2 regions of the Flavobacterium sp. B114r genome follow, and region 2 is predicted to be linked to the other one. Evidence: riboswitches for the same ligand, from Rfam matches in the RefSeq annotation. Region 2 holds a riboswitch; the other holds the start of a gene.
The links. A riboswitch is a leader RNA that binds a small molecule or an ion and turns the genes downstream of it on or off. The one in region 2 is predicted to bind S-adenosylmethionine.
Positions count from the first base shown of each region.

Region 1: another riboswitch for S-adenosylmethionine. It lies ahead of QLQ94_RS15500 (SusC/RagA family TonB-linked outer membrane protein); the one in region 2 lies ahead of QLQ94_RS07680 (homocysteine S-methyltransferase family protein).

Region 1 covers NZ_CP124858.1:3,634,646-3,651,077, forward strand. The annotation lists gene QLQ94_RS15495 (BamA/TamA family outer membrane protein) at 1-710, opposite strand, end outside; SAM riboswitch class I at 1,365-1,464, shown strand; gene QLQ94_RS15500 (SusC/RagA family TonB-linked outer membrane protein) at 1,721-4,891, shown strand; gene QLQ94_RS15505 (RagB/SusD family nutrient uptake outer membrane protein) at 4,910-6,367, shown strand; gene QLQ94_RS15510 (IS4 family transposase) at 6,484-7,668, shown strand; gene QLQ94_RS15515 (redoxin domain-containing protein) at 7,731-8,720, shown strand; gene QLQ94_RS15520 (M14 family metallopeptidase) at 9,353-10,594, shown strand; gene QLQ94_RS15525 (S9 family peptidase) at 10,613-12,778, shown strand; gene QLQ94_RS15530 (amino acid permease) at 13,194-14,654, shown strand; gene QLQ94_RS15535 (aminotransferase class V-fold PLP-dependent enzyme) at 14,669-16,165, shown strand; gene QLQ94_RS15540 (winged helix-turn-helix transcriptional regulator) at 16,334-16,432, opposite strand, start outside.
Region 2 covers NZ_CP124858.1:1,733,963-1,750,394, forward strand. The annotation lists gene QLQ94_RS07675 (TfoX/Sxy family protein) at 19-378, shown strand; SAM riboswitch class I at 718-831, shown strand; gene QLQ94_RS07680 (homocysteine S-methyltransferase family protein) at 1,223-2,227, shown strand; gene QLQ94_RS07685 (tetratricopeptide repeat protein) at 2,239-3,171, shown strand; gene metH (methionine synthase) at 3,642-6,317, shown strand; gene metF (methylenetetrahydrofolate reductase [NAD(P)H]) at 6,417-7,373, shown strand; gene QLQ94_RS07700 (class I SAM-dependent methyltransferase) at 7,617-8,270, shown strand; gene QLQ94_RS07705 (dicarboxylate/amino acid:cation symporter) at 8,453-9,676, shown strand; partial or broken gene QLQ94_RS07710 (pyridoxal phosphate-dependent decarboxylase family protein) at 9,787-11,197, shown strand; gene QLQ94_RS07715 (TonB-dependent receptor) at 11,485-13,833, shown strand; gene QLQ94_RS07720 (DUF4374 domain-containing protein) at 13,902-15,113, shown strand; gene QLQ94_RS07725 (PepSY-associated TM helix domain-containing protein) at 15,223-16,389, shown strand.

The sequences.
Region 1 (16,432 bases), 1.9 Mb from region 2:
GTTCCGTGTCGCATTGGGAAATACGTATTGTACTCAGAAAGAATTTTATTGGCATTCACATCATTGCCAAACCATTCCGGATACGTAAGCCATCGCAGCTTTATTTTATCACCTTTGGTAGGATAATAAACAGCATCACGGGTATCATACATCAAATTAAATTGCAGGCCATTTGTGTGAGTCACAGAAGAGGGTTTTATGTCATCTTCATATTTTGTGTCATAATGCGCATACGCATAACCAATACCGGCGTATAAGGATTTTATAACCTTACGCTGCAGGATAAAGTTTACCATCGACGCTTTAGTTCCATAATCGTAAAAATCAGGTACGTCGATATCATCTACATAAAATTGTGCGTTTTGATTGCCTGTTGCGAAAAAAAGTTGTGCCCTCCAGCTATCTTCCTTAATGTACCATTTATTAAAAGAGGCAATAAAATAAGATTTGTTGGTACTATAAACGGCAGAAATACCGGATAACGATTTAGGCGAAATTGTATCTGCTTTGTTCACCTTGTACATCATCATTGGGATCGCACCAAACATAAATTCCAGAGTTCTGTTGTAATTAAGGTAAGGCATTATATTGAAATCAATATTTTTGACCTTTGGTTTAGGTGTCGTTGCTGTGCTATCAGCCAATTTTGTTTGAGACCATGCCAGAGAACAGCATAAGAATAGAAATATAAAAAATGAATTTTTCTGCATTGTGGATTTATTTTTAAGTTATGCATTATAAACCGGTAAATGTATTCTCAGAATGTATGTCAAAAAATAATACTGCTATGGTAAATTTTTTTAATGTATTGCTTTTACGCGATGCATTTTTTTAGGGTATGCCTTAAAAAAGTAAATAAAAAACAGGATTTCTTTCGCTTTCTCTATTTGTATAATTACATTTTGTAGTACTTAAAGAAAAAAAAAAATTTGTTAATATGACAAAAGGGTAGAAGTGCATAACAAGAAAAGCAGTTTTTAATATCGTTTTATTTCTTCTTTAGACGACTTTTAGATATGGCTTTATTAAGAAATAACGTGGTATTACCGGATGAAATTATTAGCGAAAAGTAAATTTTTGTAATCTTTTTTTTGCTTTGAATTCAGCTTTTAAAAATTAAATAAAAAAATATATAAAGCTACAAAAGTATGTATCTGTAAAAAAAAATAACGTATTGTAGTGTTGTAATGTTTTGATTTTGTGTGTTTTATTTGTTTTTTAAGAGCATTTATTTTTAACTGTATAAAGGGAGATTGCAACTAATTTTACTGCTTATTAAGTTCTGTTTTCTAAAAAATAAATTTAAACTCTACTAATTATATAGAATTTATATATATATTTGCAGAGTAGAAAAAATCTACGTGAACTTATCCAGAAAGACTGAGGGATTAGGCCCGATGATGTCTTAGCAACCTGTTACTCAATAAGGTGCTAAATCCTTCCGCTGCGGTGGACAGATAAGAAAGATTTCTTTAGAAAATCTGAGTAAGATCATTATTATTAAAGTCATTTATTTTTTAGAATGAAAACGCAACTAATATTACACGCCCAATCAGAACAACCTGAATTTTCGAAAGAGGAGAACCATGTCCACGTTTTCCGAATGCAATACACTTAGCTTTTAATTAACCAATCTCCTGTTTTTTATCAATAAAATGATAGGCCATTCTAAGAGTGGTCCGGGAATTTCTATGTCCAATTTTTAATTAACCCAACCAAAATGAAAAAAATCTTACTCAGCTTAATTTTTTTGTTTAGCATACTTCCCAGTGTGTTACACGCACAGGACCGAACGATCAGTGGTACCGTCAGAGGTTCTGATACCGGAGAACCGTTACCCGGAGTTACAATCATTGCCACAGAAAGTGGTAAATCTACTATTAGTGACGGAAACGGAAAATTTTCTCTTTCGATAACGCCACAAGACAATACAGTTTCTATCAATTATGTTGGTTATGAAACACTCGAAAAAAGAGCCGGTTCATCCTTTAGCAACATTCGGCTTAATCCCTCTAATACTGCTTTAAAAGAAGTTTTAGTCGTAGGTTACGGAACTCAAAGTAAAAAAGAATTTACAGGATCAGCCGCAAGAATAACCTCGAAAACAATTAAGGACATTCCCGTGCAAAGTTTTGAGCAGGCACTTATTGGTAAAGCTTCCGGAGTAAATGTTTCTACGCCAAGTGGGGTATTAAACGATCCTCCGGTAATTAGAATTCGAGGGGTAAATTCAATTTCGTTAAGTACTTCTCCATTAATTGTTATTGACGGGATACCGGTTAATTCCGGTGATGTTTCTACAACAAATTCAGTAGCCAATAATCCGTTATCCGATATTAATCCATCAGATATTGAATCGATAGATATTTTGAAAGATGCAGCGTCTACCTCAATTTATGGCTCACGTGCAGCTGGTGGAGTAATCTTAGTAACTACTAAAAAAGGAAAAGCAGGAAAAGCTAAAGTAAATTATGATGCCTGGGTAGGGATTACAAGAGCCACCAGATTACCTGACCTTTTAAACAATACACAATACGAAGACATTAAAAATGAAGCCGTACTGAATAGCAAAATATTAAGCGGAAATGAAAATAATCCTGCTGTAGCCTCAGCACTTTTCTTTCCGTCTTTCAACGCAGATGGTACACGTGTCAATACAAAATGGAAGGATCAGGTATATCGCGACGCGGTTTCTCAAAATCATAACCTAAGTATTTCCGGCGGAACAGACAAAACAAGGTATTTTTTCTCTACCAATTATTCTAAACAGGAAGGAATTACAAAAGATAATGAGTTCGAAAGAAAAGGAGCAAGGTTTAATATCGATCACGATGTAAACAGCTGGTTGAAACTGGGAGGAAATCTATCGTATAACAATACTTTCAATCAGGCTCAAAATACAGGATCATTAAGCAGCAGCGGTTTGTTATTGATTGGTGCAGCACGTCTTGCATTGGTATTGCCTCCAAACGTTGCAGCTTATAATGCTGATGGTTCTTATAATTTAAGTTCGACAGGAACTGCAAGTTCGGGAAATAACTTATTTACCAATACATTATGGCATCCCGGCGCCTTGTTTGAAAACAGTAAATATACCAGTTCAAACGATCATATGGTAGGGAATATTCATGCTACGATTACCTTTTTCGACGGATTTAAATTCGACAGTAATTACGGAATCGACAGATTAAGAGCCGAGAATATTACCTATTTAAGTCCTAATCTTGGATCTTCTGCATTTTCTACAGGTGGTTCTGCAACTAATATTGCTGCACTAAGAAACAATTACAATTTTACCAACAGTTTTACTTTCGACAGGCGTTTTGGAGCCAAACATCACATTGCAGCATTGGCAGGATATGATGTTCAGAAATATGAAAACTCTTCGTGGGGAGCCAATCAAACCAACGTTTCTGATCCTTTCTTTGAATACTATCAGGGAACATGGGGAACAATCAGGTCTTCCGGAAACAGCTTGTCAGAAAGACTTTTTCTTTCCTCTTTTTTTAGATTATCGTATGATTATGGTGGAAAATATTTCATTACAGGAAATTTCAGAAAAGACGGAAATTCAGCTTTAGGTTTAAATAATAAATACGGAAATTTTGGAGGTATCTCTGCCGGATGGTCCATAAGTGAAGAATCTTTTTTTAAAGACAGTCAAATTACAGATTATGTAAGTTCACTTAAACTAAAAGGAAGCTGGGGAAGAGTAGGTAACGGAAACCTTTCATCAGCGTATGCTTCACAAAATCTTTACGGCGCATCCATTTATGGATCAGCATCGACCTGGGCAATTTCTCAGGCAGGAAATGAGAATCTGGGTTGGGAAACCAGCGATCAGACCAACATTGGACTTGAAGCAGGATTTTTTAAAGACAGATTGCAATTTACCGCTGATTATTTCAATAATAATGTAAACGGATTGATCTTAAGTACTCCTCAATCACCTTCAAAAGGAATTCCCGGAGACGCCATTCTTTCTAACGTTGGATCAATGTACAACAGAGGAATCGAACTTGGACTTACCGCGACAATTGCAAATACGGAAGATTTTCAATGGAAAGCGTCCTTCAATTACACACACGTAAAGAATGAAGTTACAGCACTTGCCGAAGGAAACACAGACATTATTGGTTACACGCAGGTAACTACAGAAGCCAATAATATTACCAGAGTAGGATATTCTGCCGGAAGTCTTTACGGAGCAGTAAGCGGAGGCGTAAATCCGGACAACGGGCGCAGAATTTTCATCAATAAAAATGGAGAAAAAGTACAATACAGTGCCGCAGTGCCATCAGGGCAAAGCAACTGGACGTATTTAGACGGAAGAACTGCGGCGGCCATTACAGTTGCAGATTATCAAGTTTTGGGTAATGCATTACCGGTTTGGTACGGAGGTTTAACAAATGTATTTCAATACAAAGCATTTGACTTTACGGTTGGTTTCACGTATTCAGGAGGTAATAAAGTAATGAATAATACCAGAGGAACACTTTTAGACCAGCGTTTTTACAACAACTCTACGGATGTTCTGAACCGTTGGACAACTCCGGGGCAGGTAACTGATATTCCTAAATTAGTTTATAACGACGTTATTTCGAATGGTTCAAGTGGTTTTGCAATTTCTGAGAATGCCGAAAAAGCAGATTTCTTAAGATTACAGCAATTGGCGGTTGGTTTTTCACTTCCCAAAAAAATCCTTGAAAAAGCACAATTATCTTCTATCAGGGTTTATGCGCAGGCAACCAATCTTTTCCTGATTACTTCTTATACGGGATCAGATCCGGAAACCTCCTCAAACGGAGCATCAACAACTTCTATGGGAGTCGAGAAAAATTCTGTAGGGCAGGGAAGAACGTTCACATTTGGTCTTAACGTCGGGTTTTAATCATTAATAAAAAACAAAATGAAAACATATTTTAAATTATATAAAAAACTAGTTGTTGCCTTATTACTGCTTTCAGGGATTGCTTTTACTTCTTGTGAAAATAACGAAGACCTGAACATAGCACCGGAAACAACCGTTTCTGATAAGGATATTTTTAAAACTCCGGCAAGAATTGAAGGTTTGGTAAACGGAATTTATAAAGCTTTTAAAGGCGCCAGTTTATACGGAGGACGTTTCCTTTTGTATCAGGATCAGCGCGGAGAAGATTTTATCAATATTACAGCCAACAACTTTACAGGATACGAAAGCTGGAATAACTCATACAGTTCAGGTTCAAATGATATTAATAACCTTTGGGGATCAGCTTATTCAGCAATTAATAATGCTAATATTTTGATTGAAGGACTGGCGATAAACCAAGGTGTAATTACAGAAGAAAAAGCAAAGCAATACATTGGCGAGGCCAAATTGGTTCGTGCGCTTTCTTATTACAGTCTGATCATCAGCTACGGACAGCCTTATAATAAAGATGCCGGAGCCTCAAAAGGAGTTCCGCTTCGTTTAAAAGCAGAAACAGGAGCAGCCAATAATAATCTCGCAAGAAGTTCTGTTGCAGAAATTTACAAGCAGATATTGAAAGACTTAGATGAAGCTGAAGCTGCATTGCCGCAAAGTTATGCAACGGCAGATCTTAATACCACCAGAGCACACGTAAGTACCGCAATTGCCCTAAAAACAAGAGTATATCTGACCATGAACAACTGGACAAAAGTAATTGAAGAAGCTGTAAAATTAGCCCCTCAGGCACAAGCACCATTTTCTACTACTGCAAGTGATGTAAAACACACTTTACAGCCGGATATTACGGTTTTATTTTCTTCGAATTATGCAACGGTCGAATCTATTTTCAGTATTCCGATGAGTTCTTTAGATTCCTATACAGGGCAATCTTCCATCGCTTACATCTACAATACCAATTTAGAGTATTATCTAAATCCAACAGGTATTTTGGGAGATGCGCAATGGAGAACAACTGATAAACGCCGCGACTTAACCAGAACAGTTTCAGGAAAACAATATTTTAAAAAGTACGCAAAACCATCGCCATTCCTGGATTATATTCCAGTAATTAGATATTCTGAAGTATTATTGAATTACGCCGAAGCTGCTGCAAAAACCGGAAACCTGGCCCTTTCGGCTAATCTCCTTAAAGGGGTTCACCAGCGTTCAGATGCTTCGTATGCTTTTGCTCCCACAGTACTTTCAGATCCAAACCAGTTAATTGATGCCATCTTGAAAGAACGAAGAATCGAATTATTGGGAGAAGGTTTCCGTGGACCGGATTTGCTAAGAAATCTGCAGACACTTCCTGCCAAAGGCGACAGTAAATTACAAACTCCCGCAGTAACACCTTCTGATGCTAATTATATATTTCCGCCGGCAAATACAGAGTTGGCAACCAATAAATTATATTAAAAAAATCATTCATAATAATCAACCGTGGGCTTTGTCAAAGTTCAAAACCAAGAGTGTAAGGAACTTTTGTAAAAAACTATTATTTTTATTTTCTGTATTTATAAATCTATCAGAAAATGCAAATCAGAACAGAAGTAAAAGAAATATTAAATTATATTTCAGAAGATCAACTTGATTTTTTTGCTCAGCAAACTATGGTTGACTGGAATGCTAAAAAACTAAAAGGCAAGGAATTATTTAAACTTTGTGTTTTTGGAGTCTTAAATGAAAATAGAGCCAGCTCTAGAGTATTTGAGAATTTTTATGAGAATCATTTTTTTTGTAAATATGCTCAAATTCCCAAAGATAAAAGTGTAAGTCACAGCAGTATTGCAGAGAGAATAGGAAAAATAAACGTTGAGTATTTCGAAAAACTTTATCAGCACACCGTTACTGTTTTTCAGGATAAACTCAATGATAAAGATAAGATCAAATTAAGTTTGTATGATTCCACAATTACAAGCTTATCTGCTTCTTTGTTAAGTTTCGGGATGCGAAATGGGCAGAAAAACAAAAAAGGAGAACAGGGCAAAAATAGTATAAAATTTACAATTGGTTTTAATGAATTGCCCTTTAATGTAAAGTTTCACAAGGATCAAAAAATGATTAGTGAAGATTTGGCTTTGGGCAATATTCTAGAAGAGCACATAGCCAACAAAAAAGATATTGCCGTTTTTGATCGTGGAATGAAGAATAGAAAAACAATGGTTGATCTCTCTACTGATGATAAATATTTTGTAACCCGAATTTATAAATCATCTAAATATGAAGTAGAGAAAGGCAGTAAGGTCACTCCATTGGATTTTGAAAATGATATTCTTAAATTAACAAAACATAGCAGGGTTTATCTTTACTCGAATCAAAAAAAGACTAAAATAGTTTTTAGATTAGTGGAAGGGATATTAAAATCTGATGGAGAGAAGATCTTGTTTTTAAGCAATTTGCCAGAAGAAGAATTTACGGCAGATCAAATAGCAGAAATTTATAAAAAGCGTTGGGACATTGAGCGTTTCTTTAGATTTATAAAGCAAGAAATGAATTTTAAGCACTATTTTTCAAGACAGTGGAATGGAATTCAGGTAATGATATATATTATTTTAATTGCATCAATCTTGCTCTTGAGTTATATAAAACTAAATGAATTAAAAGGATATAAGATCCCCAAAATTTCATTTTGTAATCAATTACAAAATGAAATCATTCAACAAATAGTAATACATTGTGGTGGGGATCCTGCTAAAATAGAGACATTCAATGCATAAAATAAAGTTCCTTACACTCTTGGTTCAAAACTTTGACAAAGTTTTACTTAAACTCAAATAAAATGAAAAAAATACTATTATTTCTTACGCTTTGCCTTGGAGCAACAGCGACTCAGGCGCAAGAAGCCAATGTGCAGCTAAAAGGAACAGTTGTAGATACTGTCGCCCAATATGTTTACTTGCAGAAATTCCATAACAAGATGTTTACCACTATAGACTCAGTAAAAGTGGTTAATGGAAATTTTAGTTTTAAAACAAAAGTAAAACTTCCTGAATTGTACGGATTAAGCGTTAATACAGCGAATACCCCACTTTATATATTCCTTGAAAAAGCACCGATCACCGTAAAATTGAGTCCTGCCAAATATTACAGCAATTCAGTTGTATCAGGCTCCGCATCTCAGGATTTGTTCGATGTGTACAAGAAAACACAAAATGTTGATATAAGTAAATTTATCACAGAACATCCCAGCTCTATAGTTTCAGCTTATGTATTATATAGAAACTGGTCGTACCGATTGACTCCGGAGCAAATTTTACAGAATATTGCACTATTAGATAAAAGTCAGCAAAATTCTACTTACGTAAAAGAATTAAAGGAATTGGTAACCGTGCTAAACGGATTACAAGTCGGAAAAAAAGCACCGGATTTTACGTCTAAAGATCCTGATGGAAAATCAGTTCGTTTTTCAGAAAATCTAAAAGGATATACGTTAGTTGATTTTTGGGCTTCGTGGTGTGCGCCATGCCGAAAAGAAAACCCGAATATCGTAGCAGCCTATAAAGAATATCACGATAAAGGATTTAACATCATCGGAATCTCTCTGGATAAAAAGAAAGAAAACTGGATCAAAGGGATTAAAGACGATCACTTAGACTGGTTACAAGTTTCAGAATTAATTTACTGGAATAGCGAAATCGCCAAATTATATGGCGTGAGAGCCATTCCTGCAAACTATTTAGTAGATTCTAAAGGAATAATCGTAGCCAGAAATCTTCGTGGAGAAGAATTACAATCGACTCTTAAATCACTTTTGAATCAGAATAATTAGTTTGGGAGAGTGGAAAGTGGAAAAGAATATAGAGTATAGAGCAAAGAGTATAGAGGGAAAGGATTGTTCATAAAGTAACCGTACAGTTTGTCATCCCGAGGAACGAGGGATCACACGAGAAACTCAGCAAAGGAAAGAACAAATCTTTGTTGATTAGAGAGTGTGATTTGCTTCGCCTGTTCGCTATCGCTTGAGTCTCCTCCGTCGAAATGACAAAAACACAATCTTGTCATCCCGAGGAACGAGGGATCACACTAGAAACTCCACAAAGAAAAGAACAAATCTTTGTCGATCAGCGAGTGTGATTTCTCCTCCGTCGAAATGACAAAAACACAATCTTGTCATCCCGAGGAACGAGGGATCACACGAGAAACTCCACAAAGAAAGGAACAAGTCTTTGTCGATCAGCGAGTGTGATTTGCTTCGCCTGTTCTCTATCGCTTGAGTCTCCTCCGTCGAAATGACAAACATAGCTTGGTAGTTTTTCACAAATAGCGATGTGGCTTTAAATAAAAGCCTTTACAAACAAAGAAAAGCTATGTTTCTATGTGTTAAAATAATTATGCGGAAAATATTAAAATACAAAACAGTCATAGTCTCTATTTCAAAATAAATACAAAACAACAAGAAAAATGAAAACGAAATTATTTTTTTCAGCTGCTGTGTTACTAGCTATTTCAGCGAATGCACAAGTCAAAGGCGGCTTTAAGGGGCAAGATCCTATTACGGCGGTTTCGACCGTAACATGTCCGGTTGAGAAACAATGGAAAGGAGTTTTTGATAAAACGGGTGATGAGGTTTTTTTCGGAAATGATTTTACCGGAGCGCGATTAAACGGAGTAGTCAAAATTGATGATACAACGTTCAGCGTTTTGATTACGCCTGAAAATACGCCCATTAACGGAAGTCCTTGGTATGCTTTTAAAGTTTGGTCTAAAACTAATAAGGAAATTAAAATAAGATTTGATTATCCGCCCAATGTAAAACATCGCTATAATGCGAAAATCAGCGGAGATGGAAAAAAATGGATCGCTTCTGAAAACGGAACTTTTGTAAAAACAGAAAAAGATTCTAATTATGTTTTAAAAGTTAATGTAAGCAAAGACACCACTTGGATCGCTGCGCAGGAACTTAAAACCTCTAAAGATATAAACGAATGGATTTCGACATTAAAAAATAAAAATAATACTGCAGAAACGTCTATCGGATTAACTGCTGAAGGTCGAAAAATACCTGTGTTTAGTATCGGAAATTCTTCTTCCAAAAATAAAATCCTGATTTCGGGACGCAATCATCCACCGGAAGTTACAGGACATTATGCGCTGGAAGCTTTTGTTGCATCGTTAACAGCAGATACTCCGCTGGCAAAAAAATTCAGGAGCAAATTTCAGGTATATGTTATTCCGTTATTAAATCCTGACGGAGTTGATGGAGGGTTTTGGAGGCATAATTCGGGAGGAATCGATTTAAACAGGGATTATAATGAATTCAATCAACCCGAAACCCGAGCAGTTCGTGATTTTTTGAAACGTGAAATCAAAGATTCAAATAAGCTATTGTTTTCAATTGATTTTCACTCTACTCATGATGATATTTATTATACAGTTGATCCAAATTTAAAAGGAAATATTCCCGGTTTTGTACCCAACTGGCTAAATAAAGTCAAAGATGGAATTCCGGGTTATACGCCTCACGTAAAACCTTTGTATTTCAAACCTCCAACTTTTACCTTGTTCAGTTATTTGTTTGAAACCTATAAAACAGAAGCATTGGTATTTGAAATTGGAGACAATACACCAAAGGATTTTATCAAAAAGAAAGGAGAAGTTTCCGGAGAAGAATTTATGAAACTAATATTGGCAACTGTCAAATAATTTTATAATTATATAGAGATGAACAAAATCAAAAATAGAATTTACATTGTTTTAGCGCTGATTGCTTCTGTCTGTTGTTTCAGTCAGCAAAAAAAAGAGTCCATTCAGGTTACTGATCTTCTAAAAATCAAAACAGTTGGAGATGTAGAATTAACGAAAGATGGAAAAACAGCCGTATTTACGGTAAAAAGCATCATCAAAAATGCTGAAAATTCATTGGATTATGATTACGATACGCAACTTTGGTTAGCAAAAACTTTAGATAAAAGTGCACCAAGACAACTAACTTTCGGAAAAGAAGGATCGGGTTCTCCTGTTTTTAGCCCTGACGGAAAACAGATTGCCTTTACGAGAAATGTAAAAGGAAAATCGCAAGTATTTCTTTTAAAGGTAGATGAAGGTGGAGAAGCCGTTCAGTTAACCGATTCAAAATACGGCGCATCAAACCCAAAATGGAGTCCGGATGGTAAGCAGCTTTTGTTTACTGCCTCAATTCTAATCAACGAATTAGTTAAGGATTCGGTTTTAAATCCTAAAAAAGAATTGCCAATCTGGAGTTTCGAAAAACCCGGTTTTGCTGCGAACGAAAACCTGAAAGTAAACAAAATAAAAGCAGATCCTAACGGAAACCTTGAAGCGATTAGGGCTTATCTTGAAATTAACGAAAAAGATAAAAAGGCAAAAGTAATAGATAAGTTACAGTTTCAAACTGAAACCGGACTTACCAGCGAACTGAGGTTTTCTTATGTCTTCATTATAGATGCCAAACCCGGAGTCAAAGAATACGCCATTTCAAAAGGGTTTTACTCGTACACAAATCCTTATTTCGTAAGCAATACCAAAATTGCTTTCAACGGAAATCTTAATGAAAAAAGACATCCCGACAGAATTTTAGAAACTAAAATTTACACGATTAATACTGACGGAACAAATGTAACGGAGTTGCTGGGCGCAGAAAATTTGGTGTTTCAGCTTTTAGCGGTTTCTCCTTCGGGAAAACAATTGGCGTATCAGGAAAGTACCATTAATAATTTGTCTGTTCCGGTACTAAAAATTTTCAACTTAGAAAATCTTTCAGCCAAAACTAAAGTAATTGATTACGATCGAAATAATACCAATGTAAGGTTTTCTAAAGACGAGAAACAGCTTTATTTCATCTCGTCAAGTAACGGAGGATATGTTCTCGTAAACGTTTCTCTAAACACACTTAAACCAGAAATATTGAGTTCTGTCGATCAGGGAATAACAGATTATGATGTTAATAATGGAGTAGTGGCTTTCGCTAAAACAGATGTCAAAAATCCATCTGAATTATATGTGTCTGATCTCAAGTTGAAAGCACCAAGATTAGTCTCTGATTTTAATACATTCTGGCTTAAAAATAAAGAAATCAGCTTTCCTGAAAAAGGCACTTTTATAAACGATAAAGGTCTTGAAGTAGAATACTGGATTATGAAACCCATCAATTTTGAACAAGGAAAAAAATATCCGTTACTAACTGAAATTCATGGTGGACCCGCTTCAATGTTTGGTCCTGGCGATGGTAGTATGTGGTTGGAATATCAGTTTTTCTGTGCTCAGGGATATGGTGTAGTCTATAGTAATCCGAGAGGATCATCAGGTTATGGCGAAAAATTCCTGAGATCTAACATCAACGATTGGGGTACAGGACCAGCCAGCGATGTATTGATAGCATTAGATAAAACGGTTGCACAGGGATGGGCAGATACCAGCAGATTGTTTATTACAGGAGGATCTTATGCCGGTTATTTAACCACATGGATTATCAGTCACGATCAACGATTTAAAGCTGCTTCAAGTCAGCGTGGTGTTTATGATTTTGGGACTTTCTTTGGAGAAGCCAATGTTTGGCGCATGATTCCAAGATATTTTGGAGGATATCCGTGGGAAGAAAAAACAAAAGCAATTCTGGAACGTGAATCCCCAATTAATTACGTAGAAAATATCAACATTCCGTTTTTAATCATTCATGGTGATAATGATAATCGTACAGGAGTTTCGCAAAGCCAGATGCTTTACAAAAGCCTGAAAGTGCTTGGTAAACCTGTCGAATATGTAAGACAACCCGGCGCAAGCCATGAAATTACCAGAAGTGGTGATAACCGACAAAGAATAGATCAACTGCTTCGAACTTTTGAATTCTTTGAAAGATTCAATTATTAGTAAAAATGAGTAAACAAGATACGCATTGAATGTATTTATTTTTTAAGTACCAGTCGGACAACATGTTTATAGAAAATTATTTAAGAAAACCCATCTGATGTCTTATTTAGTTATAAATAAAAAACGTTATGTCGCTCCGCTGGGGCTTTGCGTTGGTGTTTTAAGTTAATTGACTATAAATATGTCGTTTTGGCTATAAATATGTCGCCACGTTGGAGATTTATGTTGGTTTATTGGGTCAATTGGCTATAAATATGGCGCCCCTCCGTAACTTTGTTCTGATTTTCCGGCGCAATTGGCTATGTGAATTATAAAAAGTGAAATACCTTCTTAAGGTTCAAAAGCTATGTTTCTATGTGCCTGGAAAAAATGTTCTTATCAGTTAAATGAATCGTTTATATTCAAAAATAAAATTATGTTATTCAAAAAATCAATAGAAAGATTAGTCTCTGAGAATGAGCAAAGTGAAGGAGCTGGACTAAAACGTTCCCTTGGCCCAATAAATCTTGTCGCACTTGGAATAGGTGCAATAGTTGGAGCGGGAATATTTTCTCTTACAGGAATTGTAGCGGCAGAAAATGCTGGACCTGCGGTTATTCTGTCGTTTATTCTGGCCGCTGTTGCCTGCGCTTTTTGTGCTTTATGTTATGCCGAATATGCTTCGATGATTCCTGTTGCAGGCTCAGCTTATACGTATACTTACGCCACAATGGGAGAATTTATGGCCTGGATCATCGGTTGGGATTTAGTTCTTGAATATGCGCTTGCTTCTGCTACGGTTGCGGTAAGCTGGTCGAGTTATGCCACAAAATTACTGGCACAGCTTCATATCAATTTACCTCCGGAATTAACAAGTTCTCCATTTGATCCGGTAAAGCTCGCTGACGGATCAACTTTAGCGGGAGGTATCGTCAATTTGCCTGCAATAGTTATTGTGGCGTTGCTTTCGCTTGTGCTTGCAAAAGGAACAAAGGAATCTGCTACAATGAATAATTTATTGGTATTGCTAAAACTGAGCGTAATTGTTCTTTTTATTGTTTTAGGCTGGTCTTTTATTCAGGACGAAAACTATCATCCGTTTATACCTGAAAACACGGGAGAATTTGGATATTTTGGATGGTCAGGAATTGTTAGGGGAGCCGCAGTAGTTTTCTTTGGTTTTATAGGTTTTGATGCCGTTTCGACAGCAGCTCAGGAATCTAAGAATCCTCAGAAAGATATGCCAATCGGGATCATAGGATCACTTCTGGTTGCTACCGTTTTGTATGTTGCATTCTCTTACGTGATGACCGGAATGGTTTCGTATAAAACTTTTATAGGAGATGCCAGTCCCGCTGCAACAGCTTTTGCTGTAACAGGGTATCATTTTCTGAATAGTGCGCTGATTATTGCGATTTTGGCAGGTTATACTTCTGTAATTCTTGTGATGTTAATGGGGCAATCCAGAGTTTTTTACAGCATGTCTAAAGACGGACTTTTGCCTTCTTTTTTCAGCGATATACACAGCAAGTTTAAAACCCCATGGAAAAGCAACCTTTTCTTTATGGTATTTGTGAGTATTCTGGCCGGATTTGTACCCATTTCAGATTTAGGACATATGGTAAGTATCGGAACATTATTTGCTTTTTCGCTTGTTGCATTGGGGATCATTATTCTGAGAAAAACAAGTCCTGAGATAAAAAGGGGATTTAGAGTCCCGTTCGTGCCTTTTGTACCCATTTTAGGTATTGGAGTATGTGTATTCCTAATGACGGGACTTCCTCTTGAAAGTTGGGAACGATTGTTTATCTGGATGGCAATAGGTATCGTGTTCTATTTTTTATACGGAAAACGACATAGTAAATTAAGAAAAGAAAATGAGGAATTAAAGAAATAATTAAAGATAAGGAAATGAATGCAGTTGAAAAGAAAACGAAACCAAGTCAATTAGAATACTATTTTTCTAAGTTTAGAGGAAATACAATTGGAGTAAATCATACATTCGAATCGGCATACGGAGAACAAAAACTGTTATATGCTGATTGGGTCGCAAGCGGAAGATTATATCTGCCTATTGAGGATATTATGCTCAATAAAATAGGCCCAATGATTGCGAATACACATTCTTTTTCAAGCGAAACAGGCAAAGCATCGACTTATGCTTATAATCATGCCAGACAAGTGATTAAAAAACATGTCAATGCCAATGAATCAGATGTTTTAGTAACCACAGGAACAGGAATGACGGCTGCTTTATCAAAATTACAGCGTTATATAGGATTGCGTGCTGCTGATAATAAATCTAAAGCTCAGTTTGATAATATTGATAAACCGGTAGTTTTTATCACTCATATGGAGCATCACTCGAATCAGGTTTCCTGGTACGAAACCAATGCCGATGTGGTAGTTTTACCGCCTGATGAAAACAATTTAGTAAATCCGAAAAAGCTTTCTGAATTACTTGAAAAATACAAAGACAGAACATTGAAAATTGGTTCGTTTTCGGCTTGTTCAAATGTTACGGGAATTATTTCGCCTTATCATAAACTGGCTAAAATTATGCATCAGAACAATGGATTTTGCTTTGTTGATTTCGCTGCATCTGCACCATATGTACAAATCGATATGCATCCGGAAGATCCTGAAGAACGATTGGATGCTATTTTCTTTTCTCCGCATAAATTTTTAGGCGGACCCGGAAGTTGCGGTGTTTTGGTCTTTAATGAAAATTTGTACAAAAGCGATGTTCCGGACAATCCGGGTGGAGGAAATGTAAAATACACAAATCCTTGGGGTAGTTATTCTTATAGTGAATCAATTGAAGTAAAGGAAGATGGCGGAACTCCGGGTTTCTTGCAAGTAATAAGAACAGCTTTATCCCTGAAATTGAAAGATCAGATGGCAATTGAAAACATCAGAAAAAGAGAAAAAGAATTGCTGGACCTGTGTTATTCAGAGTTTAAAAAAATTCCGGGTTTATCTATTTTAGGAGATCTTGAAACAGATCGAATTGGTTGCGTTTCTTTTATAATTAAGGATATTCATTATAATTTAATTGTCCGACTTCTGAACGATCGTTTCGGAATTCAGGTTCGTGGTGGTTGGTCGTGTGCAAGTACATATGCCCATTATTTGTTTGATATTGACGAAGCGGAATCTAATGTTATAACAGAAGAGCTTTTGCAAAAAAATCAGAGTAATAAACCGGGATGGGTGCGTTTGTCGTTGCATCCTATCATGACTAATGAAGAACTTCTGTTTATTTGTGATGCGATACAACAAGTAGTTTTAAATTATAAAAACTGGCAGGGAGATTACGAGCACAATAGCGCTACAAACGAATACGAAAGTATTGTAACAGAATCAAGTATCGAGAGGGATGTAAAGGAATGGTTTTGGTTAGAATAGGTTTGGTTTATAATAAACACGAACCACTTCGTCTGTTCGGCTTCAGTTTAGATTCACGAATTTGCACTAATTTTTAATGATGTAGCCAAGTTTGTGTAATTAATTTCACAAACGAATTAGTTCAAATTCGTGAAATTCGTGTTTGCCCATTCTGTTTCCTTGATGCGATTAATTAATTTGCCATTGCGCCAGACCAGATAGAATATCTTCAAGCGATCTTCCTTTTTTAGTTAATGAATAACAGACTGATTCATGTTTTTTCTCTTT
Region 2 (16,432 bases):
TCAGAACCTTCAAAAAAAATGGCTTTTGACGAAAATAACGCACAAAGAATAAGAACATTTCTCCAGCACAAAGAAGCTGACTTTTTCGAAAAGAAAATGTTTGGTGGCCTTGTTTTCATGGTAGATAAAAAATTATGCTGCGGAACTCGACTTGACAAACAAACAGGAGAAAATCTTTTACTCTGCAGAATCGATGATAAAGCTTACCAAGATGCTTTAGAAAGAGATGATATTATACCAATGCCAAATGCCGAAAGGCCAATGAAAAACTATATTTTTGTCACAGAAAATGGCTGGCAGAGAAATCCGGATTTAGAGTTTTGGCTACAGATTTGTTTAGAGTTTAATCCCATTGCAAAAGCAAGTAAGAAAAAGTAACAACCGAAATTGTTTATAATATAAATAAATCCCGGCGGGATGTAATATTTATAGAATTAACGATATTTATGGAAATAAACCCCATCGGGGTGATATATTGATACGACAATAACATATCGCGGTAGCTTTGGTTGAATGAAGAATCTAAAGCTAGAAATATTACATTCTTCCAGAGCTTAATACACCTAAAGTAGTAAACTCAGCACCTTAAAATCTTAGAACTTTAGCCACTTAAAAAAAAACTTAGAACCTCACAATCTTAGCACCTTAGAAACTTTAAAAAACACTTGCAATTGTTGAGTCTATGTCTTTACTTTGCACTGTTCTTAAATTTATTGAAAGTTATCACGAAAGGCGGAGGGAAAGACCCAATGAAACCTTAGCAACCCTTTATCATAAAGAAGGTGCTACATTCTACTTTATACTATTCTTAGTATCAAAGATAGATAACACAAATACATAAAAGTATTTCTCAAAACACTTCCTGACAACCATACAATATTATTTTACTGAATTCAGTATCATGAGCGAATCATTGACGCATTTTTTCTGTCAATCGTTCCCGATTTTCGTTGCAATCTTTTGCTTTTTAAAGAAAAAAGCAAAAGGATTTCCACTTCAAACGGAGTTCAGTGAACTCCTATGAAAATAGAAATTAAGTGAAGTAATCGGGGCTAGATAGTCATCAATAGTGAATTCTTGGAATTAATGTGAATAAAAACAGCGTATCCTAACAGGTTTCAAAAACCTGTTAGGTATTATATATTCAAGATAAAGATTATAATTAAATAAAAAACTTAGCATCTCAGCGCCTTAGCGTCTTAGTAGCTAAAAGATGAAAGTCATGGCAATAACAATTCAGGAAGCAATTAAAAAAAATATCCTAATCCTTGACGGAGCAATGGGAACCATGTTGCAGCGCTATAATTTCTCCGAAGAAGATTTTCGTGGAGAGCGTTTCAAAGATTTTCCGCATCCGTTAAAAGGAAACAACGATTTACTATCCATAACACAACCACAAGCCATTCGCGATGTCCACGCCGCTTATTACGAAGCGGGTGCAGACATCGTAGAAACCAACACATTCTCAGGAACCACAATTGGTATGGCCGATTATTTCCTTGAAGAGTACGTTTACGAATTAAACTACGAATCGGCTAAACTTGCCCGTGAAGTAGCTGATGAATTTACAGCCAAAAACCCAAACAAACCACGTTTCGTTGCGGGATCAATTGGGCCAACAAACAGAACCGCAAGTATGTCCCCGGATGTAAACGATCCGGGTTATAGAGCCGTAACGTTTGATGATTTGCGAATTGCTTACAAACAACAAGTAGAAGCTTTAATGGATGGTGGTTGCGATTTACTATTGGTAGAAACCATCTTTGATACTTTAAATGCCAAAGCAGCACTTTTTGCAATTGAAGAAGTAAAAGACGACCGAAATATTGATATTCCAATCATGGTTTCAGGAACGATTACAGATGCTTCAGGAAGAACACTTTCCGGGCAAACGGTAGAAGCGTTTTTGATTTCAGTATCGCATATTCCGTTATTAAGCGTAGGATTCAATTGTGCTCTTGGAGCCGATTTATTGAAACCATACTTAAAAACATTGGCACAACATACTAGTTTTAATGTTTCGGCACACCCAAATGCAGGTTTACCAAACGCATTCGGACAATATGATGAAACCCCGGAACAAACTCAGGCTTTCATTAAAGAATATTTAGATGATAATTTAATCAACATTATAGGTGGTTGTTGCGGAACAACTCCGGATCATATTCGATTAATTGCTGAAGTTGCGAAGGATTATAAGCCACGTGTGGCGCCGGTATTTGAATAATAATTATAACTATGAGAGTATTTCTATTTCTATTAGTCTTCTTTTCTTTTGCTGCAACTGAGAAATTTTATGCGCAAACTGCAGAGATACATTTTGAAAAAGGAAAGGAAAGCTACGAAAGAGAGGACTATGTAAATGCTCTTATTGAATATAATAAAGCAATAGAAATTAATCCGAATTATTCAAGAGCATATTGTGGGATTGGTATTATAAAAGCGAAAAAAGAGCAATATAAAGAAGCTATTGTTGATTATAATAAGGCAATTGAACTTAATTCCAAATATATAAATGCATATTTTAATAGAGGAATAGCAAATAAATTTCTAAAGAATTATAAAGAAGCAATAAATGATTTAAATAAAGCTATACAATTAAATAATGATGATTTAACCAATTTTCCTGATATGTATTATTCTGAAAGAGCTTCAGCCAAAGCTGAGTTTAATGATTACGGTGGGGCGATAACTGATTATAATAAAGCAATTGGGTTTAGTAATAAAGACGCTGATTTATATTATAGCAGAGCAATTGTAAAGTATAATGCCAGTGATGCTACAGGATCAATAGCAGATTATGATAAAGCAATTGAACTTAATCCAGATTTTACCAATGCATATTATAATAGAGGGCTGATTAAATATAATAATTTAGATTATAAAGGAGCTATTAGTGATTTTAGTAAAGCGAGTGAATTAAGACCTGACTTTTCAAGACCTTATTCTGCTAAAGGAGATGCACTTTCTAAATTAGAAAAATACGATGATGCAATTGTTTATTATGATATAGCGATTAAACAAAGTCCGGATCGTGCAGAGTTTTATCATAATAGAGGGTTGAGTAAATTAAAATTAAATAAAAAAGAGGAAGCTTGTTCTGATTTTCAAAAAGGAAAAAAATTAGGAGGAAAATCTTCAAGTGAAGCAGTAAAAGCAATTTGTAATTGAATAAATTACTAAACCAATAGGTGAATGTAATATAATTAATTACTGTTTGTTCAATATTTATTTTCTCCAAGAATTTTGAGAAATATATATTGAAACCAAAAAACTTCTGCTAGCGCGAGCTTCTAGCTCGTGCACGCAAAGAAAGATATTATTATAAGATTTTAAAATTTACAATTGAAATGTGCACGAGCGTGACGCTCGCGCTAGCAAAAGAAAAAAGACAATTAAAATCTCGGAGAATCATAATTTTTTTATGAAACCGAGATTGCGTGAGGGATAGAAGTGAAAAGCCCAAAGATCAATGTAGTGATAACGAAATTGGTCGAGGACTTGTAACGGATAGCCCGGTTCGCCGCGGCGAAACACGCCCAAAAAGATATAATGAAGATAAAAGGCCTTAAAACCTTATAAAAATAGAATTGAAAAACTCAGAACCTAAGCAACTTAGGAACTCAGTAACTTAAAAAGAAATGGCAGAAAAAAGAAGAGACCTTGTATTAGCAGGATTAGAACCGTTGATTATTACGCCAACTAGTGTTTTTGTAAACATTGGAGAACGTACGAATGTTACGGGTTCAAGAAAATTCCTTCGCTTAATCAAGGAAGAGAAGTATGACGAGGCACTTGATATTGCAAGACAACAAGTAGAAGGTGGAGCACAAATCATCGATATTAATATGGATGAGGGAATGCTTGATGGTGTTCAGGCAATGACAAAATTCCTGAATTTAATAGCATCAGAACCGGATATTTCGAGAGTGCCGATTATGATCGATAGCTCGAAATGGGAAATCATTGAAGCAGGTCTAAAAGTAGTACAAGGAAAAAGCGTTGTAAACTCGATCTCTTTGAAAGAAGGAGAAGAAGCCTTTATTCATCACGCAAAATTAATCAAGCGCTACGGAGCTGCGGCTATTATCATGGCTTTTGATGAAGTAGGTCAGGCCGATAATTTTGAGCGTAGAGTTGAAATCTGTCAGCGGTCGTATGATATATTAGTCGATAAAGTTGGATTTCCACCTCAGGATATTATTTTCGATTTGAACATTTTTCCAGTTGCGACCGGAATGGATGAACATCGTTTGAATGCGATTGATTTTTTTAGAGGTACAAAATGGGTTCGTGATAACTTGCCACATGCACATATTAGCGGTGGAGTAAGTAACGTTTCGTTCTCTTTTAGAGGAAACGATCACGTTCGTGAAGCGATGCACTCCGTGTTTTTATACCATGCAATTCAGAACGGAATGACAATGGGAATCGTGAATCCGGAAATGCTTTCGATTTACGATGATATCCCAAAAGATTTATTAGAACACGTTGAAGATGTAATCTTAAACAGACGTGATGATGCGACAGAACGTTTATTAGACTTTGCTGAAAACGTAAAAGGCGAAGTAAAATCAGATGAAAAAGCGATTCAGGAATGGCGTTTAGGAACGGTTCAGGAACGTATAACACATTCATTGGTAAAAGGAGTTGATGCTTTTATTGAAGAAGATGTTGAAGAAGCGCGTTTGGCTGCCGTAAAACCTATTGAAGTTATCGAAATCAATTTGATGACAGGAATGAATGTCGTTGGAGATTTATTCGGAAGCGGGAAAATGTTCTTGCCTCAGGTAGTAAAATCGGCACGTGTAATGAAAAAAGCCGTGGCGTATTTGTTACCTTACATTGAAGCAAGCAAACAAGCCGGTGACAAATCTGGAAATGGAAAAATATTGATGGCAACCGTAAAAGGTGACGTTCACGATATTGGTAAAAACATTGTTTCGGTAGTTTTGGCCTGTAACAATTATGAGATTGTAGATCTTGGTGTTATGGTGCCTCCGGAAAAAATTATTGCGGCAGCTATTGAACATAATGTTGACATTATTGGTTTAAGCGGACTAATTACGCCTTCGCTTGACGAAATGGTGTATCTGGCCAAAGAATTAGACAAACAAGGAATTAAAATTCCGATTATGATTGGTGGAGCAACCACTTCGCGTGCGCATACTGCCGTGAAAATTGCGCCTCAATATAGAGAAACTGTAATTCACGTAAACGATGCTTCGCGTGCCGTTACGGTTGCAGGAAATCTATTAGATCATAACCGAAAAATATATGCAAGTGATATTCGTGCTGACTATGATGCGTTTAGAGAAACGTTTTTGAATCGTTCGAGAGATAAAAACTTCCTGACGATCGAACAAGCACGTAAAAACAAATTACAATTGGATTGGGCTGAATACACGCCAACAAAACCAAAATTTATTGGTAAACAAATTGTTGAAGTAGAGTTAGATGTTTTGGTTCCGTATATCGACTGGACACCCTTTTTTAGAACATGGGAATTGTTTGGGAAATATCCGGCAATCTTAACGGATGAGGTTGTGGGTGAAGAAGCAACTTCGGTTTTTGCAGATGCACAGGAAATGTTGAAAGTGATTTTAGCAGAGAAAAAACTAACTGCAAAAGGTATCTACGGAATTTTCCCTGCGAATCAAATCGATGATGACGATATCGAATTGCGTGATGAAAACGGAAAAGTGTTGGAGAAATTCTTAACGCTTCGTCAGCAATCACAAAAAACAAAAGGAGCACCAAATATCGCTTTGTCTGATTTTATCTTACCAAAAGATTCAGGAATTACAGATTATATAGGAGCATTTTGTGTTACAACCGGTTTTGGTGTTGACGAATGGGCAGCCGAATTCGAAAAAGATCTGGATGATTACAATTCGATTATGGTAAAAGCATTAGCGGATCGTTTTGCTGAGGCTTTCGCGGAATATCTGCACGAAAAAGTACGTCAGGATTTCTGGGGTTATGATCCTCAAGAATCACTTTCGACAGAAGATTTGATCGAAGAAAATTACAAAGGAATTCGTCCTGCGCCAGGTTATCCCGCATGTCCGGATCACTTAGAGAAACCAACAATCTGGAAACTCTTAGATGTAGACAAGGAAATTGGAGTAACCTTAACAGAAAGTATGGCAATGTGGCCGGCATCTTCAGTTTCAGGATATTATTTCGGGAATCCAAAAAGTAAATACTTCGGACTTGGGAAAATAAAAGAAGATCAAGTAGTAGATTACGCCAAACGCAGAAGCATTTCAACAGATAAAGCCATGAAATGGCTAAACCCTAATATAGCAGATTAGCCCCCTAACCCCGAAGGGGGAAGAGAAAGGCAGAATAAAATAACACAAACCTGATGACCCCTTTCAGGAATTCCCCCTTCGGGGGTTAGGGGGCTGACTATGAAAGTAACACAACATATAGAAAACGCCAAAGGAAATACATTATTCTCATTTGAAATTATTCCGCCTCAAAAGGGGAAAAGCATTCAGGAATTATACGATAATATAGATCCGTTGATGGAGTTTAAACCACCGTTTATTGATGTAACGACTTCTCGCGAGGAGTATATTTATATAGATAAAGGCAACGGACTTTTGGACAAAAAGCTAACTCGTATGCGTCCTGGAACGCTTGGAATTTGCGCTTCTATAAAACATAAATATAACGTAGATACCGTTCCTCACGTACTTTGCGGAGGTTTTACCAAAGAAGAAACTGAATATCTTTTGGTAGATTGTAACTACTTAGGAATCGACAATATTATGGCTTTGCGTGGTGACGCTATGAAAGACGAACAATATTTTATTCCAAAAGCTGGAGGAAATGACTATGCGATTGATTTGGTAAAACAAATCAGTTTATTGAATCAGGGAAAATACCTTCACGAAGTCATGGATGCTGATAACAAAGCTGATTTTTGCATTGGGGTTGCAGGTTATCCTGAGAAACATTTAGAATCTCCATCATTACAATCAGATTTAAAAAGACTTAAAGAGAAAGTAGATGCCGGAGCTGATTATGTGGTAACACAAATGTTTTTCGACAACTCAAAATATTTCAAGTTTGTAGAAAAAGCCAGAGAAATGGGAATCACAATTCCTATTATTCCAGGAATCAAGCCAATTGCGGTTCAAAGGCATTTACAGGTTTTACCTCAAATTTTCCGTATTGATTTACCAGAAGATTTAATTCATGCTGTTGATTCATGCAAGAATAATGCAGAAATCAGACAAGTAGGAATCGAATGGGCAATCCAACAATCATTAGAATTAAAAGCTGCCGGAGTTCCTGTTTTGCACTATTATTCAATGGGGAAATCAGAGAATATTCGTCAGATTGCGAGCCATCTTTTTTAAGAGTTTTTGTGTGATATTTCCACAATATTGTCATTTCGACGAAGGAGAAATCACACTAGAAGATCGACAAAGATTGGTGATTCTAGGTACGGAGTTTCGTGTGTGATTTCTCCTTCGTCGAAATGACAAAACTTTGAGAATAACGGGATTTATTATCAATGCGGTTGCTTCGTTCCTCGCAATGACATACAGTTTGGAATTTGGTCCCGATAGCTATCGGGATTAATTGGAATTTAAAATTTTATGAAACAAGAAGAATTACAAGCAATAGCTTCTCAATTCAAGCATCCAACGGGAGAAAAGGGAATCGAAATGGCAAACATGATGAATGAAACCAACATCAACATGACGCATCATTCGATTCAGAATCTACATATAGAAGAAGCAAATACAATTCTGGAATTAGGTCACGGTAACGCTGGACACGTAGAATTCATTTTCGAACAGGCTGAAAACATTAAATATTACGGACTTGAAATGTCTGAATTAATGTTTCAGGAAGCACGCCAGATCAACAGAAATTATGTTTCTCAAAAACAAGCTTTCTTTTCGATTTATGACGGAAATCTAATTCCGTTTGAAGAAAATTTATTCAATAAAGTATTTACAGTAAACACCATTTATTTCTGGCAGGAACCTGAAAAATTGCTTTCGGAAATCTACAGGGTTTTACAGCCAAAAGGAATCTTGTGTATCACTTTTGCCGAAGAAAGTTTTATGAAACAACTTCCTTTTACTCAATTTGAATTTGAACTTTACAGCACAGAAAAAGCTGAAATTTTAATTGAGAAAACATCTTTCAAAATCATCAACAAAGAAACGCTCACAGAGAAAGTAAAAAGCAAAACCGGCGAATTGGTCGATAGGGCTTTTACAACTTTGGTTTTAGAAAAGTAGTGATCATACGAATCAAGGATCAAAGCCTTTTCTTTGTGCAGTTAGGCACTAAATGTTGGTAGAAATCATGAATTGAAATCCTTTTAATCTGTGGCAAAAAAAAAATAGTACTCTTTTTTTTTAGTAATTTAATTGATTTTTATTTTGCGTTTCTTTATTCCAAATTATAATACGATTAAATTATGGAGGTTAAAAAAATCAATTTTCTAAAAAGTTATAGTAGTGTATTATTGCTTTTAGGCGGTATCATAATAGGAAGCATTTTCGGATTAGTTTTTAAAGAAAAAGTTGCTGTTATAAAGCCTGTTGGAGATATATTTCTGAACTTACTTTTTACAGCAATTATTCCGCTTGTCTTTTTTACTATAACTTCTTCAATTGCTAATTTGGAGAAAACAGAAAAACTAGGAAGATTGTTTGTTGTAATGATTGCCGTTTTTTTAGGTACACTTCTTATTTCAGCAATCGTAATGATTATAGCTGTTTCCCTATTTCCTATTCATGAAAATATTATAATTACTAAAATCCCGTTGGAGAATATCCAATCCGGAAGTGTTGGTGATCAAATTGCCCAATTGCTTACGACCAATGATTTCTATGAATTGTTATCGCGAAAAAGTATGTTGGCACTTATTATCTTTTCATTTTTGATTGGATTTGCAACTTTGCAATCTGGAGAAAAAGGCAATACTTTCAAAAGTTTTCTGGATTCAGGAAATGAGGTCATGAAACAGCTTTTGAACATGATTATGAAATTAGCACCAATTGGCCTTGGAGCTTATTTTGCTTATCAGGTTAGTTATTACGGACCACAATTATTTGGAGTTTACGCCAAGCCGTTAGGTGTTTATTATGTTGCTTGTATTTTTTACTTCTTTGTGTTTTTTAGTTTGTATGCTTTATTAGCAGGAGGTAAAAAAGCTTTTGTCGTTTTCTGGAGCAATAACATTACGCCTTCATTAACCGCAATAGGTACTTGCAGCAGCATTGCTACAATTCCGGCGAACCTCGATGCAGCTGAAAAAATGGGTATCCCAAAACATGTCCGCAATTTGGTTATTCCACTAGGGGCGCCTTTGCATAAAGACGGTTCAAGCATGTCTTCTATCTTAAAAATTACGTTTCTTTTTGCCATGTTTGGCAAAGATTTTACAGAACCTTCAACTATACTTTTAGCATTAGGAATTACGATAATTGTTTCGATTGTCGAAGGAGGAATCCCAAATGGCGGATATATTGGAGAAGTTTTAGCCATTACCGTTTACGGATTACCAATGGAACAAGCTTTGCCTGTAGCTATGATCCTTGGAACTCTCGTTGACCCAATTGCTACTTTATTAAATGCTAATGGCGATGTGATTTCTTCTATGATGGTCTCTCGGTTCTCGGAAAAAACGAAGTGGTAAAAAACTAATTATACCTCAACAATAAAAATCAGTATTAATCCGCTTAATCTGTATCATCTGTGGGCAATTTCTACAGGTGGTTTGAAGTAAGCATATATAATTTATTTAAAATGAATTCAATACTTCAACATGATCTAAATGATCTTGAAAACATACTTAATCAGGCCAAACAACAAGGATTAGATTTCCTTAATAATCTTGAAAATATTCCTACTTCAAGTAAAAATAGAATTGACCCTACTCGAAATTTAAGCGAATTAGGTTTAGGATCTTTGGCTGCTCTAGAAGAATTTAAAGAAAGATTATTGCCTTTGATAGTTGCTTCTCCTGGGCCTAGATATTTAGGATTTGTAACTGGAGGTTCAACACCAGCGTCGATTGTGGGCGATTGGCTGGCAACAGTATATGATCAAAATACGCAGGCTGTACATGCTCAGGGAGGAGTTTCGGCCTTGATAGAATTTGAAACTATAAATTTATTATTACAATTGTTAGACTTGCCAAAAACATTTTCAGGTGGTTTTGTAACAGGGGCAACAATGTCAAATTTTACTTGTTTAGGAACAGCAAGACAATGGGTTTGGAGCACAATTAGGAAAAGATTTTGCAAAAAACGGAATAACTGAAACCATAAATATCCTGACTGCTACACCACATTCTTCTTCTATAAAAACATTGTCGATGTTAGGTATTGGAAGTAATAATTATACAACAATTAAAACTATTGAAGGCAATCGTGAAGCAATTGATATAGCTGATTTAGAACATAATATTCAAAATTTAAACGGAAAACCTTTTATTCTGATTTCAAGTGCCGGAACGGTTAATACTGCAGATTTTGATGATTTTGAAGCCATTGCAAAACTAAAGGAGAAATATACTTTTTGGTGGCATATTGATGCTGCTTTTGGTGGATTTGCTGCTGTTTCAAACAAATTCAAACATCTTGTCGAAGGCTGGGAAGGTGCAGATAGCATCACTATCGATTGTCATAAATGGCTCAATGTACCTTATGAAAGTGCTTTTTATCTGATTAAGGAAAAACATATGAATCTTCAAATAGAAACTTTCCAAAATTCAAATGCGCCTTATTTAGGAAATCCGTTAGAGAATTTTAATTACTTAAATGTACTGCCTGAAAATTCTCGTCGTTTACGAGCTTTGCCTGTTTGGTTTTCGTTATTAGCCTACGGAAAAGAAGGGTTTCAGGATATTGTCGAGGATAGTGCAGCATTGGCATTACATTTTGCAAATGAACTTATTGAAGAGGATAATTTTGAACTTCTGGCTCCAATTCGGCTGAATAATGTTTGTTTTACTTTGAAAGGAGATCATAATCAGCAAAATGTAAGTCAGTTTTTGACCAGTTTAAATGATAAGGGAAAAGTTTTTATGACCCCAACTGTATATCAAAATCGTAAAGGTATCAGGGCTTCTTTTGTAAACTGGCGTACGACAGAAAATGACATAAAAATTATAATAGAAGAACTCAAAGAGACTATTTTAGATTTAGACATATAAAATAGACCAAATTTTTTGAAGCCCGCTTATACTGTAAGCGGGCTTTTTTTATGTTTTTTTATCTTTTTGCATTTAGTGATGCATTGAGATTTAACTTCATTAATAATAAAAATTAAGCAAATGTTAAGTTTAATTTAATTATTTATTAAGATTGTCAATTTTTTTTACAAATATCTCTCTTTTAAAGTTAATTAATATTCTTATTTAGAATAATTAAAAATAGTTAGGAAAAACTATTCTGAGTAGCTAATTTTGTTGCAAATTTAATTTTCAAATCAAAAATTTAAATGATGCAAATAAGCAGATTATTACTCTTGATCACGATTGTCTTTACTTCGCTTCAAGGATATTCACAAAAAAATAAAGTAAACCTAACCGGAGTTGTTTTAACAAATCTTGGCAAACCTGCTGAAGGTGTTTCAGTATCGTTTAAAGGAACAACTTATGCTACGCTAACAAATAGTAAAGGGGAATATAGGATTAGTGCAGAAACAGGTGATTACATTTTATTAATTACCAATGTTGGTTTTAAAACAACAGCAGCAGCAGTTTCTTTGAAACAAGGTGGAAAACCTACTCAGAATATTACAATGGAAGAGGATATGGCCGCTTTAAGTGAAGTTGCTGTAACAGGAAAATCTAAAGTTCAGAGAGCCCGCGAACAGGCTTATAATATTACTTCGGTAGATCTGAAAAAAATCTACAATACCTCAGCCGATTTAAATCAGGTTTTGAATAAAACAACAGGAGTTCGTATTCGTGAATACGGAGGATTGGGATCTGCCTTTAATTTTTCATTAAATGGATTTTCAGGAAATCAGGTTAAATTTTTTCTGGATGGAGTGCCAATGGATAGTTATGGCTCAGCTCTTACACTGAATAATATTCCGGTAAATATGGCTGAAAGAATCGATGTTTACAAAGGGGTCATTCCTATTGAGTTAGGTGCAGATGCTCTTGGTGGTGCAGTTAATATTGTAACCAACAAAAATGTGAATCGTTATATCGACGCATCATATAGTTATGGTTCATTTAATACGCACAGAGCTGCAATTAATACGAGGTTTTCTGGTCGCGACGGATTTATTGCCAACATTAATGCTTTCGCTAATTACTCAGACAATGATTATAAAGTAGATGTGAGTATTGTAGATAAAAACACATCGAAGTTTTTACCGGAACAAAAATACAAACACTTTCACGATGCTTATAAGTCGGGAACTATAATGGCAGAAGCAGGATTCAAGAACAGAAGTTTTGCAGATTATTTGCTTGTTGGTTTTGCTATGGCGGGTAACAAAAAAGATATTCAGCAAGGAAGAACCATGCAAAAAGTCGTTGGACAAGCCTTTACAGATAGTAACAGTTTTATTACCTCTTTAAAATATAAAAAAGACAACCTTTTTGCAAAAGGATTATCGGTAAATATTAATTCGACTTACGCTTTAGTAAACAGTCGTTCTATAGATACTTCTTCCCGGGTTTATGACTGGACAGGAAATTATGTCTACAGACAATTTGCAGGAACAAATGATAAAGGAGAATTAGGAAATAAAACAATGTACGTCTACGATGAAGAAAATGCACAAGTAAATACAAACCTGAAATACCAATTAAATGACCAGCATTCTCTGGCAATAAATTATTCCTATTTGGGATATAAGCGTAAAGCAACGAATGAGTATTTAACAATAGTTGATCTTGGCGAGCCAACAATTAATAAAAACATTTTAGGATTAGGCTACAATTTTAGTGGTTTAGACAATCGATTAGCGATTACGGCTTTTGGAAAAATGTTTGGTTTAACTACTGAAATGATTGCTAATAATGTAACTCAATCTACTTCATCGACAAATTATGGTTACGGATCTACAGCAGCTTATCGTTTATCAGACAAATTTCAGATAAAAGGATCTTATGAACATGCTTATCGTTTGCCGTCGGCTGTAGAGATGTTGGGAGATGGGTTGACCGTAAACAGTAATATAGGATTAAAACCTGAAAGTAGTGATAATGCTAATTTAGGTTTGGCATTTTTGACTCAGAAAAACAAGAATCAGTTTAGTGCAGAAACGAGTTTAATCTATAGAGAAGCAAAAGATTTTATCAGAGAAAAACAAGACGGAGACAGAACGGTTTATGAAAATCTTCAAAATGTACAAATTACAGGTATTGATGGAGTTTTAAGATATGGATATAAAGATTTAGTGACTTTTGAAGTAAATGGTACCTACCAAAAAAGTCTGAACAAAAACAAGTACAAAACAGGAACAAATAGTCCTGATGCTCTTTATGACGCGCAGTTACCAAACGTTCCAATCTTCTACGGAAATGCAGATTTGACTTTTAATTTTAAAAATATCAAGTACAAAGACGATAGGCTTTCTCTTAATGTGAGTGCCAATTATATAGATGCATTTTACCTGACCTGGCCGGTATTAGGTTCATTGGAAACTAAAAGAGCAATTCCTGAACAATTTACAGAAAACGCGATGGTGTCTTATTCTTTTTTAAATGGGAAATACAATCTGGCTTTTGAGTGCAGAAATATTACAGACGTAAAAGTGTACGACTATTTTAAAGTTCAAAAACCAGGACGTGCTTTCTCTGTTAAGTTCAGATACTTTCTTCAGTAATTAAATTTTAATAATAACCCTTAATACATATAATGATGTTTACAAACAAATTTCAAAAATGCTTTGCGTTGGCAATATTAGCATTAACTACTTTTTCTTGTAGCAGTGATGATAATGCAACAAAAGAAGAACCAACTACAACTAATTCTAAATATATTGCTTCATATTGGCTAGACGATTACACTCAGTACATCTTAGATTTTAATTCTATAGATAAGTTAATGACCGGAGAAATCAGTGCAAAAGGTGTGGGAATTGAGCAAGGAGGAAGTTGTTTTCCTGCAAATAATACTTTTTTTGCCTTAAGTACAGAAGATGAAGGATCAGTTTCATTTCATCTTAATAGCGCAGGAAAATTGGTGCAGGGCGGTAAACTTGCTTTCGAATCCTCATATGCTGTTGGGTATACTGATGACAAAAAAATGATCAATATTGGAGCAACCTGGGATGGTAGTTCATCTGATTATGAATTGATGATTTACAATCCAAATACAATTTCTATAGATGCTCGTAAGTTTAATGATTTTGTAGTATCTCCTGAAAATAAAAAAGTGTTATACTGGCCAACAGGAGCTGCGGTTTCAGGAGATAAGCTTTTTGTTCCGGTATATATCAAGGATGTTACGGACGGGACAAATAAAATTTTATCATCTGACGCTACAGTACGAGTTTACAAATATCCTTCTTTAGAATATGTAACTACAATAAAAGACGCCAGAACAAATGCAATTGGGCTTTATTATACCAATACAGGAATTGTTCAGACAGAGTCAGGAGACATCTATACTTTTTCTTCTAATGCGAACGCAGGTGGTTATCCGCCAACAGCTGTTTCTTCTGGAGTTTTACGTATCAAAAAAGGAGATGCTAAGTTTGATCCGGGTTACTTTTTTGATATTGAATCAAGTACTCTAAAAGGAAAAGTTCTTGCTGCATACCCATTAGGAGGAGAAAAAGTTTTTATTTCTTATATTCCTAATTCTGTTGATACTAAAGATACTTATTACAGTTTCTTAAGTACACAAACAATCTTTAAATCTGCAATTCTTGATCTGGCAGCAAAAACAATCATACCAGTTACAGATTTACCTGATCACGGTGGAGATGAATTTTTTGGGTTAGGAAGTATGTATGTAGAAAACGGAAAAGCATACAAAAGTTTTGTAACAGGTAAAGAAGCTCGTGTTTATCAAATAGATATTGCAACTGGTACAGCAAAAGCCGGAGCACTTATCAAAGAAGGTCTTTACTTGCCTGCAATTGCTAAACTTACTTTCTAAGTAACTATATTTTTTATGGCTTGAGGTATTATTTAATTAATGCCCAAGCCATTTTTTTTAATTTTTGTTGCCTGTCTAAAAAGCATTACTTTCCAAAATTACAATTACAATGAATATTTTTAAAAGTCGTACCAGTAAACCACCTAATAAAGGAAAATCCCGTTTTAGTAAAATTAATGCCTGGCTGCATTTGTGGCTAGGATTAGCGTCAGGAATAATCGTGGTCATTATGGGAATTACCGGTTGTGTCTTGGTTTTCGAACACGAGATCAAAGAATTGACATCGCCGTATTTAAGTGTCGAAGCCCAAAGTCCGGATAAATTATTGCCACCTTCAAAAATCTATGCAGCTGTTCATAAAGCATTACCCAATAAAGAAATTCATGGAGTTTGGTATAATGGTTTAGATAAATCAATTAAGGTCGATATAGAATCGGATTCGTTGATTTATGTAAATCCGTATAACGGCAAAATTACCGGAATGGTGGATCATGAAGATTTCTTTCATATTATGGATGAAGGGCATCGCAATCTTTGGCTGGAGCGCAATATAGGATCACAAATTACAGCCTGGGCAACTTTTATTTTCTTCTTTTTATTGATAAGCGGCTTGATACTTTGGTTTCCTAAAAAGTGGAACAAAACCACCAGAAATACTAGTTTTAAAATAAAATGGGATGCGAAGTTCAAACGTCTGAACTATGATTTGCATAATGTTATGGGATTTTATACGCTGATCTTAGCAATGCTTATTGCTTTTACAGGAATGTTGATGAGTTTTCATTGGCTAAGAGAAAGCACGTACTGGATCAGTGGTGGCTGGGCAGACGAAAAAGAGAAAAAGGAGCAAGTCATTGCCGTTAAAAAAGATACTTTATCCCGGCAACAATTAGATAAATTGGCTGCTGCTGATTTTATATGGAAAAAAGTTCGAACAGAAATTGCTACAGAGAATAAGGAAGCCGTAATCATTCATTTTCCGGATGATCCTCAAGAAGATATTTATGCCTGTACAGATATGAATAAAGGCGTTTGGAGAGATTTATACTTTGATGCTAAAACACTCGAGCTACTCCCAAAGTCTCATAAATATATTGGAGATGAACGTTTCTCAAATTGGTTAATGCGTTCTAATTACAGCCTACATATTGGTGCGATAGGAGGATGGCCAACAAAGATTATTTATTTTGCGGCTAGTTTAATTTGTGCCAGTTTGCCTATTACGGGTTTTTATATCTGGTGGGGCAGAAAGAAAAAGCAGAAACCCAGAGTTTAATTTGGGATCTATTTTACTTGTTATTGTTAGTTAGTTTAAAAGT